Regions from separate parts of the Blautia sp. AF26-2 genome, predicted to be linked through region 3. Evidence: predicted binding sites of a transcription regulator. Region 3 holds the regulator's gene; each other region holds the start of a gene.

Region 1 (7,032 bases), 250 kb from region 3:
AGGGTAAATAAGTTTAAAAAAATAAGACAGTCCATCCAGAAAGCCGGTACAGAAAAATTCAGGTAAAAGCTGTGCCGGAGGAGGACTGCTTTGAAATAGTTCAGGAGGAAGAATAACAATGTACAGTGAAAAAGTAATGGATCATTTCCAGCATCCGAGAAATGTAGGAGAAATTGAGAACGCAAGCGGTGTAGGTACCGTTGGAAATGCAAAATGCGGCGATATCATGAGAATGTATCTTGACATCGACGATAACGGCATCATTCAGGACTGCAAATTCAAAACCTTCGGCTGCGGCGCCGCAGTTGCAACCAGCAGTATGGCAACCGAGCTGGTAAAAGGAAAAACCATCCAGGAAGCTCTGGAAGTAACCAACAAAGCTGTTATGGAAGCACTCGACGGACTTCCGCCGGTCAAAGTTCACTGTTCTCTGCTTGCAGAAGAAGCAATTCACGCTGCACTCTGGGATTACGCAGAGAAACACCACATCAAGATCGAAGGTCTTGCAAAACCGAAGTCTGATATCAGCGAGGGCGAGGAAGAGGAAGAATACTAAGTATGGGAAAAAAGAAAGTAGTCGTTGGAATGTCCGGCGGCGTAGATTCCTCGGTGGCAGCGTATCTCCTGAAAAAAGCAGGATACGATGTCATCGGGGTGACCATGCAGATCTGGCAGGATGAGGCCGAGACAGTCCAGGAGGAAAACGGGGGCTGTTGCGGCCTCTCTGCTGTTGATGATGCAAGGCGCGTGGCACAGGTGCTGGACATTCCGTATTATGTCATGAACTTCAAAAAAGAGTTCCGTGAGAACGTCATGGACTATTTCACGAACGAATATCTCTGCGGCAGAACACCGAACCCGTGTATCGCCTGCAACCGCTATGTGAAATGGGAAGCGTTGCTTCAGCGCAGTCTTTCCATTGGAGCGGACTACATTGCGACCGGACATTATGCAAGAATCGAACAGCTTGCCAATGGACGGTATGCGATTGCAAATTCGGTAACAGCGGCAAAAGACCAGACGTATGCACTGTATAATCTGACCCAGGAGCAGCTTTCGCATACGCTGATGCCGGTCGGAGACTACACAAAAGATCAGATTCGTGAGATTGCAGCAAAAATCGGTCTTCCGGTAGCAAAAAAGAAGGATTCCCAGGAAATCTGCTTCGTGCCGGATCAGGATTACGCTTCCTTTATCCAGAACGAGACAGGAATCGTGGCACCGAAAGGCAATTTCGTGAATACAAAGGGTGAAATCCTCGGTACCCATGAGGGGATTACCCATTACACCGTAGGACAGCGCCGCGGACTCGGCCTTCCGATGGGACACCGCGTGTTCGTACTGGAAATCCGTCCGGAGACGAACGAGGTTGTGGTCGGCGAAAATGAAGAGGTTTTCGCAAAAGTAGTAAAAGCAAACAAAGTAAACTATATGGCAATTCCGCCGCTGGAACTTGGAGAAGAGCTCTCCTGCACCGCAAAAATCCGGTACGGGCACAAAGGCTCCCCGTGCGTGATCAAACGGACCGGGGAAGATGAGATTACCTGTACCTTCCCGGACGGCGTGCGTGCTCCGACACCGGGACAGGCTGTTGTCTTCTACGTGGACGGCTGTGTCGGCGGAGGCGGAACGATTACGGAGGCCGAAAGATGAAAATAGCGGACTGTCATATGCACAGTTTCTTTTCAAGTGACAGCGAAGCACCAACAGAAGAGATGGTAAAACGGGCAGTCGAGCTGGGACTTCCGGCAATCTGCCTGACGGATCACTACGATATGGATTACAGTACCGGCGAGTTCCAGCTCGATACACCGGCATATGCGGCAAAAATCCGGGAACTGCAGGAAAAATACCACGACAGAATTGATATCCGATTCGGCGTGGAACTGGGACTGCAGCTCCACTTAAAAGAACGGATGGAAGAGTATGTAAATGCGTGGCCGTTCGACTACGTGATCGGCTCCATGCATGTCATTGACGGAAAAGACCCCTATTATGAGGATGCTTTCCCGGACTGGACAGCAGAAGAGCTGTACCGGGCGTATTTTCGGGCTACAGCAGAAAATATCCGGTTCTTCCACAATTTCCAGACGCTTGGTCATCTGGATTATGTGGTACGCTACTGCAGAGAAAAGGGAAAAGATTACAGCTACCGCGCATTTACGGACGAGATCGATACCATTTTAAAAGAGCTGATTCAGTACGATATCGCGCTGGAAATCAACACCGGCGGCTACAAGGCAGGCCTTGGCGTGCCGAATCCGACGCCGGATGTCATCAGAAGATACCGGGAACTGGGCGGCGAAAAGATCACCTTCGGTGCCGATGCCCACAAACCGGAACATATAGCGTTTCATTTCGCGGACGCGGCAGCTATCGCGCAGGAAGCCGGATTCCGGTACTACGTGCGGTTTAAAGAGAAAAAGCCGGAATATCTGCCGATCCAATAGAAAACACGCAGGAAAAGCCGGAAAAAGCCCCAGAAAGGCTGGATTCCGGCTCTTTCTGCAATAGACGGATCTTTCGAAATTTTGCAGAAATACGGATTGGCATCCGGCTTCTTCACAAATTTTAGAAATAATTTCGTATTTTCTTGAAAATAGAACTTGAATTTTCCGACGAAATTAGGTATTATACAGATAAGGTTGATGTTTCTTTAACAAAGTACAGAGACTCAAAATTAAAATTCACTTTTTAGGAGGAATTGAAAATCATGGCAGTAAAAGTAGCAATCAATGGTTTTGGCCGTATCGGACGTCTTGCATTCAGACAGATGTTTGGAGCAGAAGGTTATGAAGTAGTAGCAATCAACGATTTAACATCCCCGAAGATGTTAGCTCATCTGTTAAAATATGACTCTTCTCAGGGAAAATATGCTCTGGCTGATACCGTAACATCCGATGAAGATTCCATCACAGTAGATGGCAAAAACATCAAAATCTATGCTTTCCCGGATGCTAACAACTGCCCATGGGGAGAGCTTGGCGTAGACGTAGTTCTGGAGTGCTCCGGATTCTACACCTCCAAAGCAAAAGCTCAGGCACACATCAATGCAGGCGCTCGTAAAGTAGTTATCTCCGCTCCGGCTGGTAACGACCTTCCGACCATCGTTTACAATGTAAACCATGAGACCCTGACAGCAGACGACAACATCATCTCCGCTGCATCCTGCACCACAAACTGCCTTGCACCTATGGCAAAAGCTCTGAACGAACTGGCTCCGATCAAATCCGGTATCATGGTTACTATCCATGCTTACACTGGAGATCAGATGACTCTGGACGGACCGCAGAGAAAAGGCGATCTGAGAAGATCCCGTGCAGCTGCAGTTAACATCGTTCCAAACAGCACCGGTGCTGCAAAAGCAATCGGCCTTGTTATTCCGGAACTGAACGGCAAACTGATCGGTTCTGCACAGCGTGTTCCAACCCCAACCGGTTCTACCACAATCCTTACAGCAGTTGTAGAAGGAACTGTAACTGTTGACGAGATCAACGCAAAAATGAAAGCATCTGCAACCGAGTCCTTCGGATACAACACAGATGAAATCGTATCCAGCGACATCGTTGGTATGAGATATGGTTCTCTGTTCGATGCAACTCAGACCATGGTTCTTCCGCTGGACAACGGAACAACAGAGGTACAGGTTGTTTCTTGGTATGATAACGAGAACTCCTACACAAGCCAGATGGTTCGTACCATCAAATACTTCAGCGAGTTAGCATAATTTAACAAACTGAACGGCAAAATTTTAGAGCCCAAAGGGTCCGGTCTGTTAAGGACCGGGCCCTTTTTGCGAATGCGGCGGAAAAATACGGCACAAAAACAGCCCTTTTCCGTGTGCAAAAATTATAAACTGCATTTTTAAATAAGGACCGCGATGCCGCAAAAACAAAGAAACGGCGCGGCAGATGCAGTTGGATATATGGAGGGAAACGCCCATGTTAAACAAAAAAACCGTAGATGATATCAACGTAAAAGGAAAAAGAGTCCTTGTAAGATGCGACTTCAACGTTCCGCTGATCGATGGAAAAATCACAGATGAGAACCGTCTGGTAGCAGCTCTTCCAACGATCAAAAAACTGATCGCTGACGGCGGAAAAGTAATTCTCTGCTCTCATCTTGGAAAACCGAAAGGAGAACCAAAACCAGAGCTTTCTCTTGCACCGGTTGCAGTTCGCCTTTCCGAGCTTCTTGGACAGGAAGTTAAATTTGCAGCAGATCCTGAGGTTGTAGGACCGAACGCAAAAGCAGCTGTTGAGGCTATGAAAGACGGAGATGTAATCCTTCTGGAGAACACCCGTTACCGTGCAGAAGAGACCAAAAACGGTGAGGAGTTCAGCAAAGAACTGGCTTCCCTGTGTGACGTATTCGTAAACGATGCATTCGGAACCGCACACCGTGCTCATTGCTCCAATGTTGGTGTTACCAAATATGTTGACACTGCTGTTGTTGGTTATCTGATGGAGAAAGAGATCGCATTCCTTGGAAATGCTGTCAACAATCCGGAGCGTCCGTTTGTTGCCATCCTTGGTGGATCCAAAGTATCCAGCAAGATTTCTGTTATCGACAACCTGATCGATAAAGTTGATGTCCTGATCATCGGCGGTGGTATGGCTTATACCTTCGCAAAAGCAGCAGGCGGCACCGTTGGTGATTCTCTGCTTGAGATGGATTATCTGGATTATGCAAACAAAATGAAAGAAAAAGCAGCAGCAAAAGGCGTGAAACTGCTTCTTCCGGTAGACAACGTTGTTGCAGATGCATTCTCAAACGACGCAAATACACAGGTTGTTCCGGCCGGACAGATTCCGGATGGCTGGGAAGGTCTGGATATCGGACCGGAAACTGCAAAACTGTTCGCTGATGCTGTTAAAACTGCTAAAACCGTTGTATGGAACGGACCGATGGGATGCTTCGAGATGCCGAATTTTGCAGCAGGAACCAAAGCAGTTGCAGCAGCACTGGCTGAAACAGATGCAGTTACGATCATCGGCGGCGGAGATTCCGCAGCAGCTGTAAACCAGCTTGGATATGGCGATAAGATGACTCATATCTCCACTGGCGGCGGCGCTTCCCTGGAGTTCCTGGAAGGAAAAGAACTGCCGGGCGTTGCAGCAGCAAACGACAAATAAGAATTTATATTCAAAACTAAGGAGATCAAACGATCATGGCAAGAAAGAAAATTATCGCCGGAAACTGGAAAATGAACATGACTCCGAGCGAGGCAGTAGAATTAGTCAATACATTAAAACCACTGGTGGCAAATGACGACGTTGACGTTGTTTTCTGCGTACCGGCCATCGATATCATCCCGGTTGTAGAGGCTGCAAAAGGCTCCAACATCCAGATTGGTGCTGAAAATATGTATTTTGAGGAGAAAGGTGCTTTCACAGGCGAAATCTCCCCGGCTATGCTGACAGACGCTGGCGTGAAATACGTTGTACTTGGCCACTCTGAGAGAAGAGAATACTTCGCAGAGACCAGCGAGACCGTAAACAAAAAAATGCTGAAAGCTTTCGAGCACGGCATCACCCCGATCATGTGCTGCGGAGAAACTCTGGAGCAGAGAGAGCAGGGTGTAACGATGGATTTCATCCGTCAGCAGGTAAAGGTTGGATTCCTGAATGTAACAGCAGATCAGGCCAAAACAGCCGTTATCGCTTACGAGCCAATCTGGGCAATCGGAACCGGCAAAACTGCTACAACAGAGCAGGCTGAGGAAGTTTGCAAAGGCATCCGCGAGTGCATCGCTGAAATCTATGATGATGCAACAGCAGCAGCTATCCGTATCCAGTACGGCGGCTCTGTAAACGCAAAAACCGCACCGGAACTGTTCGCACAGGAGAACATCGACGGCGGCCTGGTAGGCGGAGCATCCCTGAAACCAGATTTCGGAGCTATCGTAAACTACAATAAATAATTGATTTTTATACGAAATCAATAAATAAAACAGACTAAGACGCCACCAAACACGGTGAAATTTGGCAGAAATGCCGAAGGGAAAGTGTTTGGTGGCGTTTGCTGTTTTACGACGTGATGGCAATACCGCTCTTTAGGATCTGGCGTAATAGACTTCTGCAATGCTTTTTCGCACTTGCGGACATCTTCCACATGTGATATGATGGGAACGACAAAAAGTGTCGGAAAAACCGCATGATAGAGGGAAAAAACGCGGCAAATCAGACGACGCGAAAGAAAGCATAAAGGAGAATATGATTATGGCAAGAGAAATCATTAATACAGAAAAAGCACCGGCAGCAATCGGACCTTATGTACAGGCAGTCGCAGACAACGGCCTTTTATTTATTTCCGGACAGCTTGGCTTTGATGTAGAGCATGGCAGCGTGATCCCGGAGACTGTAGAAGAGCAGGCAACCCTCTCTTTAAAGAATCTGGACGCAATCATGACAGCAGCAGGAACTGACCGCACGAAAGTGATGAAAACAACCATTTTCCTGACCGATATGAACGATTTTGCCAAGGTAAATGAAGTATACGGTGCTTTCTTTGGCGAGTCCAAACCGGCTCGTTCCTGTGTAGCAGTTGCTGCTCTTCCGAAAGCAGCAAAAGTAGAAATTGAATGCATCGTATCCCTGAAATAAGAGAGAGATGAGTATGGCAGAGGAAAGAGTAATTAAAATCGGAATGCTGGGTCTTGGCACCGTCGGTACCGGTGTGTACAAAGTGCTGAAAAGCCAGCAGGAGGAAATGCTTCCGAAGCTGGGAGCGCGTGTGGAGCTGAAAAAAATTCTCGTGCGCAATGTGGAAAAAGCAGCTGCAAAGGTTGATGATCCGTCGATCGTTACCATGAACTTTGAGGACATTGCCAATGACCCGGAGATTGAGATTGTTGTTGAGGTTATGGGTGGAAAACAGCCGGCTATGAATTACATTCTTGCCTGCCTGGATGCAGGAAAGAATGTTGTAACGGCAAACAAAGACCTGGTGGCATCTGAGGGTAAAAAAATCCTTGCGGCAGCAAAGAGAAACGGAAAAGATTTTCTCTATGAGGCATCCGTGGCGGGAGGA
Region 2 (7,032 bases), on a different contig from region 3:
TTGATGAATTCATTATACACAAAGACTGTTAGAAAAACAGTGTCTATTTTTTGTTTTTGGTGTTCTTTTTTTGTTTTATGTTGGTTAAATTGCTCATTTTACTCTTTTTAACTCCCTTTGTTCTGCTCATTTTTCACATATCCATTTTCGCAACATCTGCACTATTTCGTCATTATGATTATTTGTGCTATTTTTCCGTCTTTTCCGACATTTTTCCGTTCGCTTTTTCCATCTCTTTGTGCTATGATGAATATCGTATCAATTTCAGGAGGTTTTTTCTATTATGAATACTGTTTCTCATAAGTACCGACAGTCAGCGCTTCTGCTTCTGACCGCTGCGATCTGGGGTTCTGCCTTTGTCGCACAGCAGACCGGTATGGATTATGTCGGACCTTTTACGTTCAACGCGGCACGAAACCTGCTCGGCGGACTTACGCTTCTTCCGCTGATTGTCTTTTTCTCCTCGCGTAAAAAGCGAACCCTACCGCCGGATGCTTCGTCAGAAAATGGCACACAGCCAAAAACGCTCTGGGCGGGCGGTATTCTCTGCGGCATCGCACTGTTTGTCGCCTCAACTCTGCAGCAGATCGGCATCCAGTACACAACCGTCGGAAAGGCCGGTTTTATCACCGCACTTTACATCGTACTTGTTCCGGTCTGCGGTTTTTTTCTCCGAAAGCGTGTACAGCCGAAGGTCTGGCTCGCAGTTCTTATTGCCGTCGCTGGTCTCTATCTGCTCTGTATGACAGACGGCTCCTTCTCTTTGCAGAAGGGAGATTTTCTTGTGCTTGCCTGCGCGCTCGGATTTACCGTACATATTCTGGTTATTGATCATTTTTCTCCGCTTGTCAGCGGCATCAAAATGTCCTGCATTCAGTTTTTTACCTGTTCGATCCTGTCCGCTGTCTGTATGGTTCTCTTTGAAACCGTAAACTTCTCCGATCTTCTGCACGCCTGGATGCCGATTCTCTATGCCGGAATTCTCTCTTCAGGTATTGGCTATACCCTGCAGATCATCGGGCAGAAAGGATTAAATCCTACCACAGCTTCTCTGCTTATGAGCCTGGAATCCGTTTTTTCTGTTCTTGCCGGTTGGATTCTCCTTCATCAGGCTCTCTCCGCTCGCGAGCTCTCCGGCTGTATTCTGATGTTTGCAGCGATCGTGCTGGTACAGCTTCCGGGATTTTCCAAAACCAACGCTGTTTCCTGATGCCATTCCTTTTTCAGTGTAAGAAAGATTCCTGTTTTGCGAGCTTCTTTCTTACGACAGCTTGCTTTGATGACATAATTTCCCTCCGCCGCAGTGTGATCCTGCCCGGAGGGCTTTTTTATGCCTTCCGAAAATTTAACAGAATCAAGTAAGTCACCTGCTTCCATTTCGAATATCCGCTTGCCCAATATTTTCATAGCATAAAAATACAAAATTCTGCATATTGATTGCAGGATTTTTTAATTCGTGCTACACTGTTTTTATTGTACCAATAAGCACTTATTTTATTAGGAGGTTCTGTCATGCCCGTTTTTGATTTCAGCAATTCCCCGGAAAAAGCAAAAGTTTCCGAATGTACGTATACTGTTTTCCGCACAAACGCACCGTTTACTTCTCCGGATCAGCCGATCCTAATTCTGGATACAAAAGAGAAGGCTTTCCCGCATCATCCCTGTGGTATTTTCACAAACCCATCCAAACGGACCTCGTTTGAATTTAAAGAGGAAGAAGAAACCTTTATTGCCGACATTCTTCAGATCGATGCCCGTTTTGTCAGCCTTTTAAAATGGCTCGGTGAAAACCATATCAATGTCCGCCTTTCCGGTACACAAACATCCGACGGTTATGCAGTTTACAAAATCCGCGAGATCGCTTTCGGTGGCGGCGCAAAGCTTTCGGCTGAGGATGGATTTTTACAGTTTATGATTGAGCGTCTCCTCGCCAGCAATGCACCGGAAGAAGAAGTTGAGGATGAGGATCAGGAGGAAACCGGTGACAGCATGAAGCTCACCAGCATCCAATCCATCACTGATTTTATGAACTGTGCCGGAAGAACGCTGCCGGACAATATCCGCCTTTGGGCTCGTCGAAACCTCGCTGTTGCCCGTTCCCACGAAGTCTCTCCCGAAGAACGTCGTCACGCACAGCGCGCCCTCTCCATGATGATGAATATTCAATGGAAAAGCAACTATTTTGAAGCCATTGATCCAGTGGAAGCACGCCGGATCCTCGATGAAGAACTGTATGGCATGGAACGCGTGAAGCAGAGAATTATCGAAACCATCATTCAGATTAACCGGACTCATACGCTGCCGGCCTATGGTCTGTTACTGATCGGTCCTGCCGGAACCGGAAAATCGCAGATTGCTTATGCCGTTGCGCGTATCTTAAAACTGCCGTGGACAACACTCGATATGAGTTCAATCAATGACCCGGAACAGCTGACCGGAAGCTCCCGCATTTACGCAAACGCAAAACCGGGAATCATCATGGATGCTTTTTCCATGGCCGGCGAATCCAACCTCGTCTTTATCATCAACGAACTCGACAAGGCTGCCTCCGGCAAGGGTAATGGAAACCCGGCAGATGTTCTGCTGACCCTTCTTGATAATCTTGGTTTTACCGATAACTATATCGAATGTATGATCCCGACCGTCGGTGTATACCCGATTGCAACCGCAAACGACAAGGACCAGATCAGTGCTCCGCTGATGTCCCGCTTCGCTGTGATTGAAATTCCGGATTACACACCGGAAGAAAAGAAAATCATTTTCTCCCGCTATGCACTTCCAAAGGTGTTAAAACGTATCGGTATGAAAGAAAAGGAATGCATTCTGACACCGGAAGGACTCGATGCCGTAATCTCCTGCCACGAAAACACAAGCGGTATTCGTGATCTTGAGCAGGCTGCTGAGCATATCGCAGCAAATGCGTTATATCAGATAGAAGTCAACCATGTTTCCTCTGTTACCTTTAATGCAGAAATGGTACGTGAACTGCTCTTGTCCTGCTGATCTGCCTTATTTTCTATTTTGAAGGCGTATCAGGGTACGGCGAAAACCAGTGACGCAACAATTCACGCTCTGTGGTGCTGAAATTTTTTGTATTATTTTAGAGTGTGCTGTAAAATAGTTTCCTGTCCCATCAGTCTGTACTTTCGGGCAGGGAACTATTTTATTTCTCCAGATATTTTCATAAAAGAAAGCCCCTGACAATTTCATGTCAGGGGCTTCCTTTCGATCAATTCAGAAAATTTATTTCTGCGGGCCGGAGGAAACAAGTGCTTTACCAGCAGCGTTTCCTTCATATTTTGCAAAGTTCTTGATGAATCTTTCAGCCAGATCCAGTGCTTTGGTCTCCCACTCGGAAGCATCAGCATAGGTATCGCGAGGATCCAGGATAGCCGGATCAACGCCCGGAAGTTCAGTCGGAACTTCGAAGTTGAAGTACGGAATAGTCTTCGTCGGAGCTTCGTTGATAGCACCGCTTAAGATTGCATCGATGATTCCACGGGTATCACGGATGGAGATACGTTTTCCGGTTCCGTTCCAGCCTGTGTTAACCAGGTATGCTTTTGCTCCGCTCTTCTCCATTTTCTTAACAAGCTCTTCTGCATATTTGGTTGGGTGCAGTTCCAGGAATGCCTGGCCGAAGCATGCAGAGAAGGTAGGAGTCGGCTCGGTAATTCCGCGCTCGGTTCCTGCAAGTTTTGCAGTAAATCCGGACAGGAAGTAGTACTGAGTCTGCTCTGGTGTCAGAACAGATACTGGCGGAAGTACGCCGAATGCATCTGCGGACAGGAAGATAACATTCTTAGCTGCCGGTGCAGAAGAAATCGGGCGAACGATGTTCTCAATGTGGTTGATCGGATAAGATACACGAGTATTCTCGGTTACGCTCTTATCATTGAAGTCAATTTTGCCTTCTGCATCAACAGTAACGTTCTCAAGCAGAGCGTCACGTCTGATTGCGTTGTAGATATCCGGCTCAGACTCTTTGTCCAGGTTGATAACTTTTGCATAGCAGCCGCCCTCGAAGTTGAATACTCCGTTGTCGTCCCAGCCGTGCTCGTCATCACCGATCAGAAGACGTTTCGGGTCTGTGGAAAGTGTTGTTTTTCCTGTTCCGGAAAGTCCAAAGAAAATTGCGGTGTTCTCACCGTTCAGGTCTGTGTTTGCAGAGCAGTGCATGGAAGCGATACCCTTCAGCGGCAGATAGTAGTTCATCATGGAGAACATACCTTTCTTCATCTCTCCGCCGTACCATGTGTTGACGATAACCTGCTCACGGCTTGTGATGTTGAATACTACTGCTGTCTCAGAGTTCAGACCCAACTCTTTGTAGTTCTCAACTTTTGCTTTGGATGCGTTGTATACAACGAAATCCGGCTCGAAGTTCTCAAGCTCTTCTGCTGTAGGTTTGATGAACATGTTAGTTACGAAATGTGCCTGCCAAGCTACCTCAACGATGAAGCGGATAGCCATACGGGTATCTTTATTTGCACCGCAGAATGCATCTACAACGAACAGTCTTTTGTTGGAGAGCTCTTTTTTGGCGATCTCTTTTACTGCTGCCCATGCTTCCTGGGTTGCCGGATGGTTATCGTTTTTGTACTCATCAGAAGTCCACCATACAGTATCTTTCGAATTCTCGTCCACAACGATGTATTTGTCTTTCGGTGAACGGCCTGTATAGATACCGGTCATAACGTTAACTGCACCAAGCTCTGTCTCCCGGCCTTTTTCATAGCCTTCCAGCTCTGGTTTTGTCTCTTCCTCAAATAACTGCTCATAAGAAGGGTTGTACACAATTTCTGTGGTACCGGTGATGCCATACTTTGTTAAATCGATCTGTGCCATCTTGTAATTAACCTCTTTCCTTTGATAGTAATACTGCTTCATTCTGCAAAATGCAGAAATTTGAAGGTATCCTTTAGAAGAAACCGGACCAGCCGACCTCTTCTACTCTAATTATACATAAAAGGCCAAAAAAATCAACTGAAAATCTTCCGTTTTTTTACAGAACGTGTCCCAAAATCTGTAAAAATTTTATAAACTTCGATTTTTCGAAGTTTTCTGACAATTGCATTTTTGTACACTTCATCCTGCAAATTGACATTTTTTGATTTTTTATGTTATAATATTAATAATTATGTTCGGAAAGAAGTTTCTTTATGTATTACGATCTGACCCGCGGGAAAATCTCCCGCTCTCTTATCCTGTTTGCCCTGCCGATGATCGCAGGAAATCTGTTGCAGCAGTTTTACAACATTGCCGACACCCTGATCGTCGGACGCGTTCTCGGAAGCAATGCGCTCGCCGCCGTCGGCTCCTCCTATACGCTGATGACGTTTCTGACTTCCATTTTTCTCGGCCTGTCGATGGGCGCCGGTGCGCTCTTTTCGATTTATCAGGGACGAAAAGATCTTTCTTCTTTAAAACTTTCGATTCTCCACGCGTTTCTGCTGATCCTTGCCGTTACGCTCGTGCTGAATCTCGCTGTTTATGCAGGCATCGAGCCGATCCTTACGTTTCTTCGCGTCCCGGATGAAGTCCGTCCCGGCATGCGGACGTATCTTCTGATTATCTTTGCCGGCCTTATTGCAACATCCGTATACAATTTCTTTTCCTGTATGCTGCGCGCGCTCGGAAACTCTTCTGTGCCGCTGATTTTTCTCGCTGTCTCTGCTGTGCTGAACATTGCACTGGATCTGCTCTTTGTCGCTGTACTGCCGTTCGGCATCGCAGGCGCGGCGCTCGCTACGGTTCTTGCGCAGTATGTGTCCGCCGTCGGTATTCTGCTCTATGTGCTGCTCCGCTGCCGCATGTGGCTGCCGTCAAAAAAAGAATGGCGTTTCAGCCATTCCATTTTAAAAGAGATTCTGAATCTTTCTTCGATGACCTGCATTCAGCAGTCGGTCATGAATTTCGGCATTCTGATGGTACAGGGGCTCGTCAACAGCTTCGGTCCGGCGGTCATGGCGGCATTTGCGGCCGCGGTGAAAATTGATACCTTTGCCTATCTGCCGGTGCAGGATTTCGGAAATGCCTACTCCACTTTCACCGCACAGAATTACGGGGCCGGAAATCACGAGCGGATCCGGCGCGGCACGAAAGATGCTTTTGCACTGAGCGCTGCTTTTTCCATCGTCATTTCTCTGCTTGTCAATCTGTTCGCGCATCCGCTGATGCAGATTTTCGTGAAAGCATCAGAAATGGAGGTCATCGCGATCGGCATACAGTACCTGCGGCTGGAAGGCTCGTTCTATCTCGGCATCGGATGGCTGTTTCTGCTGTACGGGTATTACCGCGCTGTCAAACGCGCCGAGATGTCGGTTGTTCTGACCGTCATTTCGCTTGGCATGCGTGTGGCGCTGGCATACCTTTTCTCCGCCACGGCGCTTGGCGTTGCCGGGATCTGGATCGCCATTCCGATCGGCTGGGCACTGGCTGATATGACCGGACTTTTCTTCCTGCGGCGTGCATTCCGATCGCAGAAGCCTGCATAAGTTCCGAATCTTATATCGCAGTACGGTTTTCTGCGGATAAACTGCGGAACTGCCCCGGCGTCTGGTGCATGCGTTCCTGGAAGACGCGGTTAAAATAGCTGATATTTCGGAATCCGCAGTCGCTCGCAATCTTGCTGATCGCCTCCTCGGTGGAAAGCAGCAGCCGGCAGCTCTCGGCAATCCGCAGGTTATTGACATACGTCACGGCGGAAATATGCATAATCGACTTAAAGAAGCGGCAGAAAGCGCTCTCACTCATATGAAACTGGCTCGCCAGTTCCGCGATTTCGAGATCCTCACAGAAATGAGCATTCATGTATGTGAGGATCTCTTTCATTCTGCTGACACGGTAATTCGTCGAGGCATCCGTTTTTCCGCCGTTCTTTTCTGCCGCACTGTAATATCCCTGCCAGATTTTCAGAAGTTCCGCTTTTAACAGCAGCTCCCAGCCCGGTTCTTTTCTTTCCTGCAGATTTCGGATCTCCTGCATGGCCTGTGCCGTTTTTTCTGCAAGGCGTGTCCCCCGCTCTGTCTT
Region 3 (7,032 bases):
CGGAGGAGGTTTGTGCTTCGTGACCATGCTTCTCACGGTTCTGCCGGAGCTGAAGCGGATGGAAAAACAGAATACGGCAGGATATAAAAAATAGAATCTGCAGACCCCATGGAGACCCAAACTCTGTGGGGTTTCTTTTGATTGTTCTTTGCAAAGGAAAGTCCTTTTTTGCATACCATAAAATAAGAATACGCCGGAGCTTTGCGATGAACGAGCAGAAAATTCTGACAGGAAAAGGAATTACCGTGGCGGTGCTGGATACAGGGATTTTTCCGCATATTGATTTTGATAATCGGATTGCGGCGTTCCGGGATCTGGTGTACGGGCGGGAGACGCCTTACGATGATAATGGGCATGGGACGCATGTCTGCGGAATCCTCGGTGGAAGCGGAAGAGCATCCGGCGGGAAGTACCGGGGTACGGCACCGGAATGCAGATTTGTGGTAGCAAAAATTCTCGACCGCAGGGGAAACGGCAGAAAGCAGGATATCCTTGCGGCGATTGACTGGGTGTGCAAAGAGCGAATAAGACTTAATATCCGCATTTTAAATATTTCAGTGGGAACAACAGAGCAGGAAAAAACGGTGGATGATCTGCTCGTGCAGGCGGTGGAGCGCGCCTGGGATGACGGGATCACAGTTGTGACAGCGGCCGGAAATCTGGGGCCCGCTCCGGGCAGTATTACGGCGCCGGGGAGCAGCAGAAAAGTGATCACCGTGGGAGCGGGCGATCTGCTGGAGCCAAGAAGAGGAATCTCCGGATGCGGCCCGACACGGGACTGCGTCTGCAAACCGGATCTTGTCGCGCCTGGAAAACGTCTCATTTCCTGCGCGCCTGGAAGAAGCAGGAAGGAATATGTGGTGAAGAGCGGCACCTCGATGGCGGCACCGCGGGTGTCCGGAGCCGTGGCTTTGGCACTTGAACGGGTTCCGGATCTTACAAATGTCCAGGCGAAAATGCTGCTTTGCGAATCGGCGAGAGACCTTGGCCTTCCGCGCAACCGTCAGGGGCATGGGATGCTTCAAACAGACCGTTTTCTGTCTCTTCTGTGAGGCACTGTGCGGCAGCATAAAAAAAGAAAAATGAAGGAAAACACCTCTCATCCTGCAAAAATTGTGTGAATTTATGGGAAAATACCAAAAAATCAGGTGGATTTTGACTTGACAAGCTATAGGATACTTTATACAATAAACGGGAATAGAAAAAGGAGGCCTACTATGGAAAAAATTCAGATGACCACTCCTCTGGTAGAGATGGATGGAGATGAGATGACCAGAATTCTCTGGAAAATGATCAAAGATGAGCTGCTTCTCCCGTTTATTGACCTGAAAACGGAATATTACGATCTGGGACTGGAACACAGAAACGAGACGAACGATCAGGTAACCGTAGATTCCGCAAACGCTACCAAGAAATACGGTGTAGCAGTCAAATGTGCCACCATTACGCCGAATGCAGCGCGTATGACCGAGTACAATCTGAAAGAAATGTGGAAGAGCCCGAACGGAACGATCCGTGCCATGCTCGACGGAACCGTTTTCCGTACCCCGATTGTCGTAAAAGGCATCGAGCCGTGCGTGCGCAACTGGAAAAAACCGATCACGATTGCCCGTCATGCATACGGAGATGTCTATAAAAATGCAGAAATGCGCATTCCGGGACCGGGAAAAGCAGAGCTGGTTTATACGGCTGAGGATGGCACCGAGACAAGAGAGCTGATCCACAACTTCACCGGCGCCGGTGTCATTCAGGGCATGCACAATCTGGATAACTCCATAGAAAGCTTTGCGAGAAGCTGTTTCGAGTACGCACTGTCCACGAAACAGGATCTGTGGTTTGCAAGCAAGGATACGATTTCCAAGAAGTATGATCACCGCTTCAAGGATATCTTCCAGGAGATCTTCGATGCAGAGTACAAAGAGAAATTTGCAGAAGCAGGCATTACCTACTTCTACACTCTGATCGACGACGCCGTTGCCCGCATCATGAAAGCAGAGGGCGGCTTTATCTGGGCCTGCAAGAACTACGACGGCGATGTCATGAGCGACATGGTATCCTCCGCCTTCGGTTCCCTTGCGATGATGACTTCTGTTCTCGTATCCCCGCACGGATATTACGAGTACGAGGCTGCGCACGGAACCGTACAGCGCCACTATTACCGTCACTTAAAAGGTGAGGAGACATCCACCAACTCCGTGGCCACCATTTTTGCATGGACCGGCGCACTCAGAAAACGCGGGGAAATGGATGGAAACGCAGAACTTTCCGCATTTGCAGACCGTCTGGAAAAAGCAACGATCGCAACGATCGAGAGCGGAAAAATGACAAAAGACCTTGCGCTGATCACCACCATGGAAAATCCGACCGTATTAAACAGCCGTGATTTCATCCTGGCCATACGCGAGGAGCTGGAGAAATAATTAAACGAAGCAAAAAAGAAAGCCGATCCGGCATTCCCGCAAAAAGGGATGCGCCGGACCGGCTTTTTCTGTTTTGAATTTTTCCGGGGAAAACCAGGTCTATTCGGCAAGCTCTTCCCATTTTTCATACAGCTCTTCGAGTTCCGCGGCAATCTCTGCTTTCTCTTTGCTTAATTTCACACACTCTGCCACATTCGTTGCGACTTCCGGTTTCGACATTTCCTCATCAATTTCCGAATCGCGTGTCTCAAGCTCTTCAATTCGTTTCTCCGTCTTTTTCAGTTCGTTTTCTTTCTTGCGGAGACGTGCCTGTTCTTCTTTCTGCGCTTTCCAGTCCAGCTTTGTGGAGGAGGCTTCGGAAGGAGCCGCTGTTTCTTCCGGAGCGGCGGCATCGGCAGCAGGAGCATAGATGCGGGTCAGCTCTTCTTTTTTCTCCAGATAGTAATCGTAATTTCCGATATAGTTGACGAGTGTCTGTCCCGTCAGCTCCAGAATCCGGGTTGCAGTCTGATTGATAAAGTAACGGTCGTGGGAAACGTACAGTACCGTTCCAGTGTAATCCTTCAGCGCGTTTTCCAGAATCTCCTTTGATACGATATCGAGGTGGTTGGTCGGCTCGTCGAGGATCAGGAAGTTGGCGTTCGAGAGCATCAGCTTGGCAAGAGAAATTCGTCCGCGCTCACCGCCGCTCAAGGTATGAATCGGTTGGAAGACATCGTCGTTTGTAAACAGGAAGGCGGCCAGCACATTTCGGATTTCGGTGTTTGTCAGATACAGATACGCGTCGGAAATCTCCTGGAAAATGGTCTTTTCCATGTGGAGCACCTGATGCTCCTGATCGTAGTAACCGATCTGTACACGGCTTCCAAGTGTAAAAGAGCCGGTATCCGGGCGGATGACTTCGTTTAAGATCTTTAAGATCGTCGTTTTTCCCGTTCCGTTGTTTCCGATGATTGCCACGCGCTCGCCGCGCTTGATTTCGAAATTCAGATCCTGGAAAAGCGTCTGTCCCGGGAAGGCTTTGGAGAGGTGCTCGACGGTCAGCACATCGTTTCCGCTTGTGATGCGCGGTTCCAGACGGATCCGCATATCGGAGCGTACTTCGGTCGGCTTTTCCAGCACATCCATTTTGTCCAGCATTTTTTCACGGCTCTCGGCGCGTTTGATGGATTTCTCGCGGTTGAAAGATTTCAGCTTTGCAATGACTTCTTCTTGATGGTGGATTTCCTGCTGCTGGTTGACCCAGGCATGGTAAGCGGCTTCACGGAGCATTGCTTTTTTCTGACTGTAGGCGGTATAGTTTCCCTCAAAAGTTGTTACTTTTTTATTGTCCACTTCAACGACTTTTGTGACAACGCGGTCGAGAAAGTAACGGTCATGGGAGACGATCAGGACGGCTCCGCTGTAATTTAAAAGATACGTTTCGAGCCAGGAGATCGAGTCCATATCGAGGTGGTTGGTCGGCTCGTCGAGCAGAATGATGTCCGGTTTGGTGAGCAGCAGTTTACCAAGTGCCACGCGGGTCTTCTGACCGCCGGAGAGGGAGTCCACCTGTTTTTCAAAATCGCTCTCGGAAAAGCCAAGACCTTTTAAAACACCGACGACTTCACTGCGGTACGCGTATCCGTTTTCCAGTTCAAAGGTATGGGAGAGGCGGGTGTAGGTGGAAAGAAGTTCATCCAGCTCTGCACCGGATTTTGTATTCATATCACTTTCCATCTGACGGAGGCGTTCCTCCATATCGATCAGATTCTGTTTCGCGGTCAGCACTTCCTGGTAAATGGAAAGGTGTCCGGTCAGATCCTGATGCTGGGCGAGATAGCCCATCGTCTTCCCTTTGGAGAGGATGACCTCTCCCTCATCGGCCCTCATTTCGCCGATGATGATTTTTAACAGCGTCGATTTTCCGGCACCGTTGATGCCGACCAGTGCGGCTTTTTCGCGTTCTTCTATATGAAAAGATGCATTTTTGATAATTTCCGTTGTCCCGAATGCTTTCGAGATATTCTGACATGCAAGAATCATGTGGTTCCTCCAGATAACATATTTCTGTATTTTGACATAATACACCATCCTTATTATAGAGAGTAATACACAAAATTTCAAGAAATCTTTGACAATTTTCTATCAACCATATATAATATGAATATATGCAGGTGTAAATAAGGAGGAATTTATCTTGGAAGAAAAAGGAATTTCGCGGGCAGTTATCAAAAGACTTCCTAGATATTATCGTTACCTGGGCGAATTGCTGGAGGACGGAGTAGAACGGATCTCTTCCGGTGAGCTGAGCGAGCGGATGAAAGTGACAGCTTCCCAGATTCGCCAGGATTTAAATAATTTCGGCGGCTTCGGCCAGCAGGGGTATGGTTATAACGTGCGGTATCTGTACAGCGAGATTGGAAAAATTTTAGGTCTGGACAGAGTCCACAATATGATTTTTGTCGGAGCCGGAAATCTGGGACAGGCGCTTGCTAATTATGCGGCCTTTGAAAGAAGCGGATTCAAAACGGTCGGTATTTTTGACGTCAACCCGGTATTAAAAGGAATCTCCGTGCGCGGAATTGAAATCCGCATGGCGGACGAGCTTCCGGAATTTATCAAGGAACACCATGTAGAGATTGCGGCTTTGACACTGCCAAAAGCAAAAGCGGTAGAGATGGCAGAGATTCTCGTGGACAACGGTGTAAAAGCAATCTGGAATTTTGCACATACCGATCTAAACTTAAAACTTCCGAAAGATGTGATCGTCGAGAACGTCCATCTTTCCGAAAGTCTGATGCGTCTCTCCTACAATCTGACCAGATATGAGGCGGAGCATCCAAAGAACAATTAAGAAACCAAAACAAAAGCAGGAGAGTCTTCGGGAAACCGGAGACTTTTTCTGTTCACTTTCCGGATAAGGCAGGAAAAGGAGGAAAAGCGATGAAACGGATTCTTACAGCAGCACAGATGAAGCAGGCAGACCGCAATACGATCGAAACCATGGGGGTACCGTCCCTGGTACTGATGGAGCGCGCAGCGCTGTCCTGCGTGGAGGAGCTTCAAAATGGAACATGGGATACAGGAAAAGTCCTTGCTGTGTGCGGTCCCGGAAATAATGGAGGGGACGGTGCGGCAATTGCACGGATTTTAAAGACGAAAGGGGTGGATGCGGAACTGTTCTGTCTTGGAAATCCGGAAAAATACAGTGAAGGCATGAGAGCACAGAAGAAAATTGCGGAAAATTATGGGGTCCGTGAGGTTAAGAATCCGGATTTCCGGGAATATACTGTTATCATAGATGCCATCTTTGGAATTGGCGTATCCCGTCCGCTGGCAGGGGAGTACCGGAGGGCAGTGGAAGCAATCTGCGCAAGCGGTGTTCCTGTTCTTGCCGTGGACATCCCTTCGGGGATCCACACGGATACCGGAGAGGTCCTTGATGCGGCGGTGAAAGCCAGAGCCACGGTGACATTTGCCTGTGCAAAGCCAGGGCTTCTCTTTGATCCCGGAAAACGATATGCCGGAGAGGTCCTGGTCCGTGATATCGGAATCGGCTTTGATGCAGGAGAAGAGGAGACGCCCTGGTACGGTTCAGTGGAAAAAGAAGATCTGGACCGGTTTCTTACCCGCACGCCGATGGGAAATAAGGGAACCTTCGGAAAGGTGCTGGTACTTGCCGGTTCCGGTGCCATGTGCGGAGCCGCTGTTTTGTGTGCCAGGGCAGTCCTTGCATCCGGTGCCGGCATGGTAAAGGTTGTGACAGAGGAAAGAAACCGTACGCCGCTTTTCTGTGCCCTGCCGGAAGCAATGGCGGATTTCTGGAAGGAGGATGAGCCGCTTCCGGAAGAAGCCCTGCTGCAGGATCTCGCCTGGGCGGACGCTGTTGTTGCGGGACCGGGACTTTCCAAAAGCCGGACGGCAAAAGAACTGCTCGTTTTTACGGTGCAGCACACAGAAGTTCCTCTTGTTCTGGATGCAGATGCGCTGAACCTGATTGCAGAAGATGCAGAGATTCTTTCGGGCTGCCGGGCAGAAAAAATTTTAACGCCTCATGTAGGAGAGCTTGCACGGCTGCTGCACATGACCATTGCAGAATGCCAGCGTGACCCGGCAGGAAGCGCCGGAAGGGCAGCCGAAAAATACCAGGCCTGCTGTGTACGAAAGGATTCCGTAACCGTGACAGCAGAGGAAGGGCGTGAGCAGTATTACATAAACACAAGCGGAAGCAGTGCGCTTGCGACGGCGGGAAGCGGCGATGTGCTCGCGGGAATCACAGGCGCCTTTGCAGCAAAACGTCAGTGTGAAAAAAACGAGAAAAAAATCAGCCTTGCCAAAACAGCGGCACTGGCGGCATATGCGCATGGAAAGGCGGGAGAGGCTGCGGAAGAAAAAAGCAGTGCTTCCTATGTAACAGCATCCGAGATTATCAGAGGATTGCAGTCAATCTGAGCAAAGCAGATCAGAATCACGGGTTCCCAAAAGGACTCCGGGCGGACTTTTTTGAAGCGCCGGATGAAATTTGTGAATACCTCCGGAAAAACAGGCAATATTAAATACATGGAAACGATTTTAAAAGGCGTAAAACGCCGGATCGTTATCGTATGGGAAAGCAAAACGGAAAGAATCG

What was found. Region 3 encodes Rex, which represses fermentation and respiration genes when NADH is low (regulators of the CRP and FNR family bind a similar motif). Its sites were predicted from a motif close to ATTGTTAANTANTTAACAAT; they were not measured.
Region 1: a site for Rex is predicted at 2,645-2,664, ahead of gap (type I glyceraldehyde-3-phosphate dehydrogenase). Genes of this name have one in related genera too.
Region 2: a site for Rex is predicted at 5,120-5,139, ahead of pckA (phosphoenolpyruvate carboxykinase (ATP)). Genes of this name have one in related genera too.

The regions. Positions count from the first base shown of each region.
Region 1 is NZ_QTWD01000001.1:201,622-208,653, forward strand. It holds gene nifS (cysteine desulfurase NifS) at 1-11, shown strand, start outside; gene nifU (Fe-S cluster assembly scaffold protein NifU) at 119-556, shown strand; gene mnmA (tRNA 2-thiouridine(34) synthase MnmA) at 559-1,653, shown strand; gene DWY63_RS01120 (histidinol-phosphatase HisJ family protein) at 1,650-2,450, shown strand; gene gap (type I glyceraldehyde-3-phosphate dehydrogenase) at 2,714-3,727, shown strand; gene DWY63_RS01130 (phosphoglycerate kinase) at 3,942-5,135, shown strand; gene tpiA (triose-phosphate isomerase) at 5,171-5,923, shown strand; gene DWY63_RS01140 (RidA family protein) at 6,222-6,605, shown strand; gene DWY63_RS01145 (homoserine dehydrogenase) at 6,619-7,032, shown strand, end outside.
Region 2 is NZ_QTWD01000013.1:94,309-101,340, forward strand. It holds gene DWY63_RS15460 (DMT family transporter) at 284-1,210, shown strand; gene DWY63_RS15465 (AAA family ATPase) at 1,513-3,003, shown strand; gene pckA (phosphoenolpyruvate carboxykinase (ATP)) at 3,244-4,848, opposite strand; gene DWY63_RS15475 (MATE family efflux transporter) at 5,163-6,497, shown strand; gene DWY63_RS15480 (AraC family transcriptional regulator) at 6,508-7,032, opposite strand, start outside.
Region 3 is NZ_QTWD01000001.1:453,438-460,469, forward strand. It holds gene DWY63_RS02235 (MATE family efflux transporter) at 1-94, shown strand, start outside; gene DWY63_RS02240 (S8 family peptidase) at 207-1,052, shown strand; gene DWY63_RS02245 (NADP-dependent isocitrate dehydrogenase) at 1,218-2,420, shown strand; gene DWY63_RS02250 (ABC-F family ATP-binding cassette domain-containing protein) at 2,520-4,445, opposite strand; gene DWY63_RS02255 (redox-sensing transcriptional repressor Rex) at 4,600-5,256, shown strand; gene DWY63_RS02260 (bifunctional ADP-dependent NAD(P)H-hydrate dehydratase/NAD(P)H-hydrate epimerase) at 5,346-6,854, shown strand.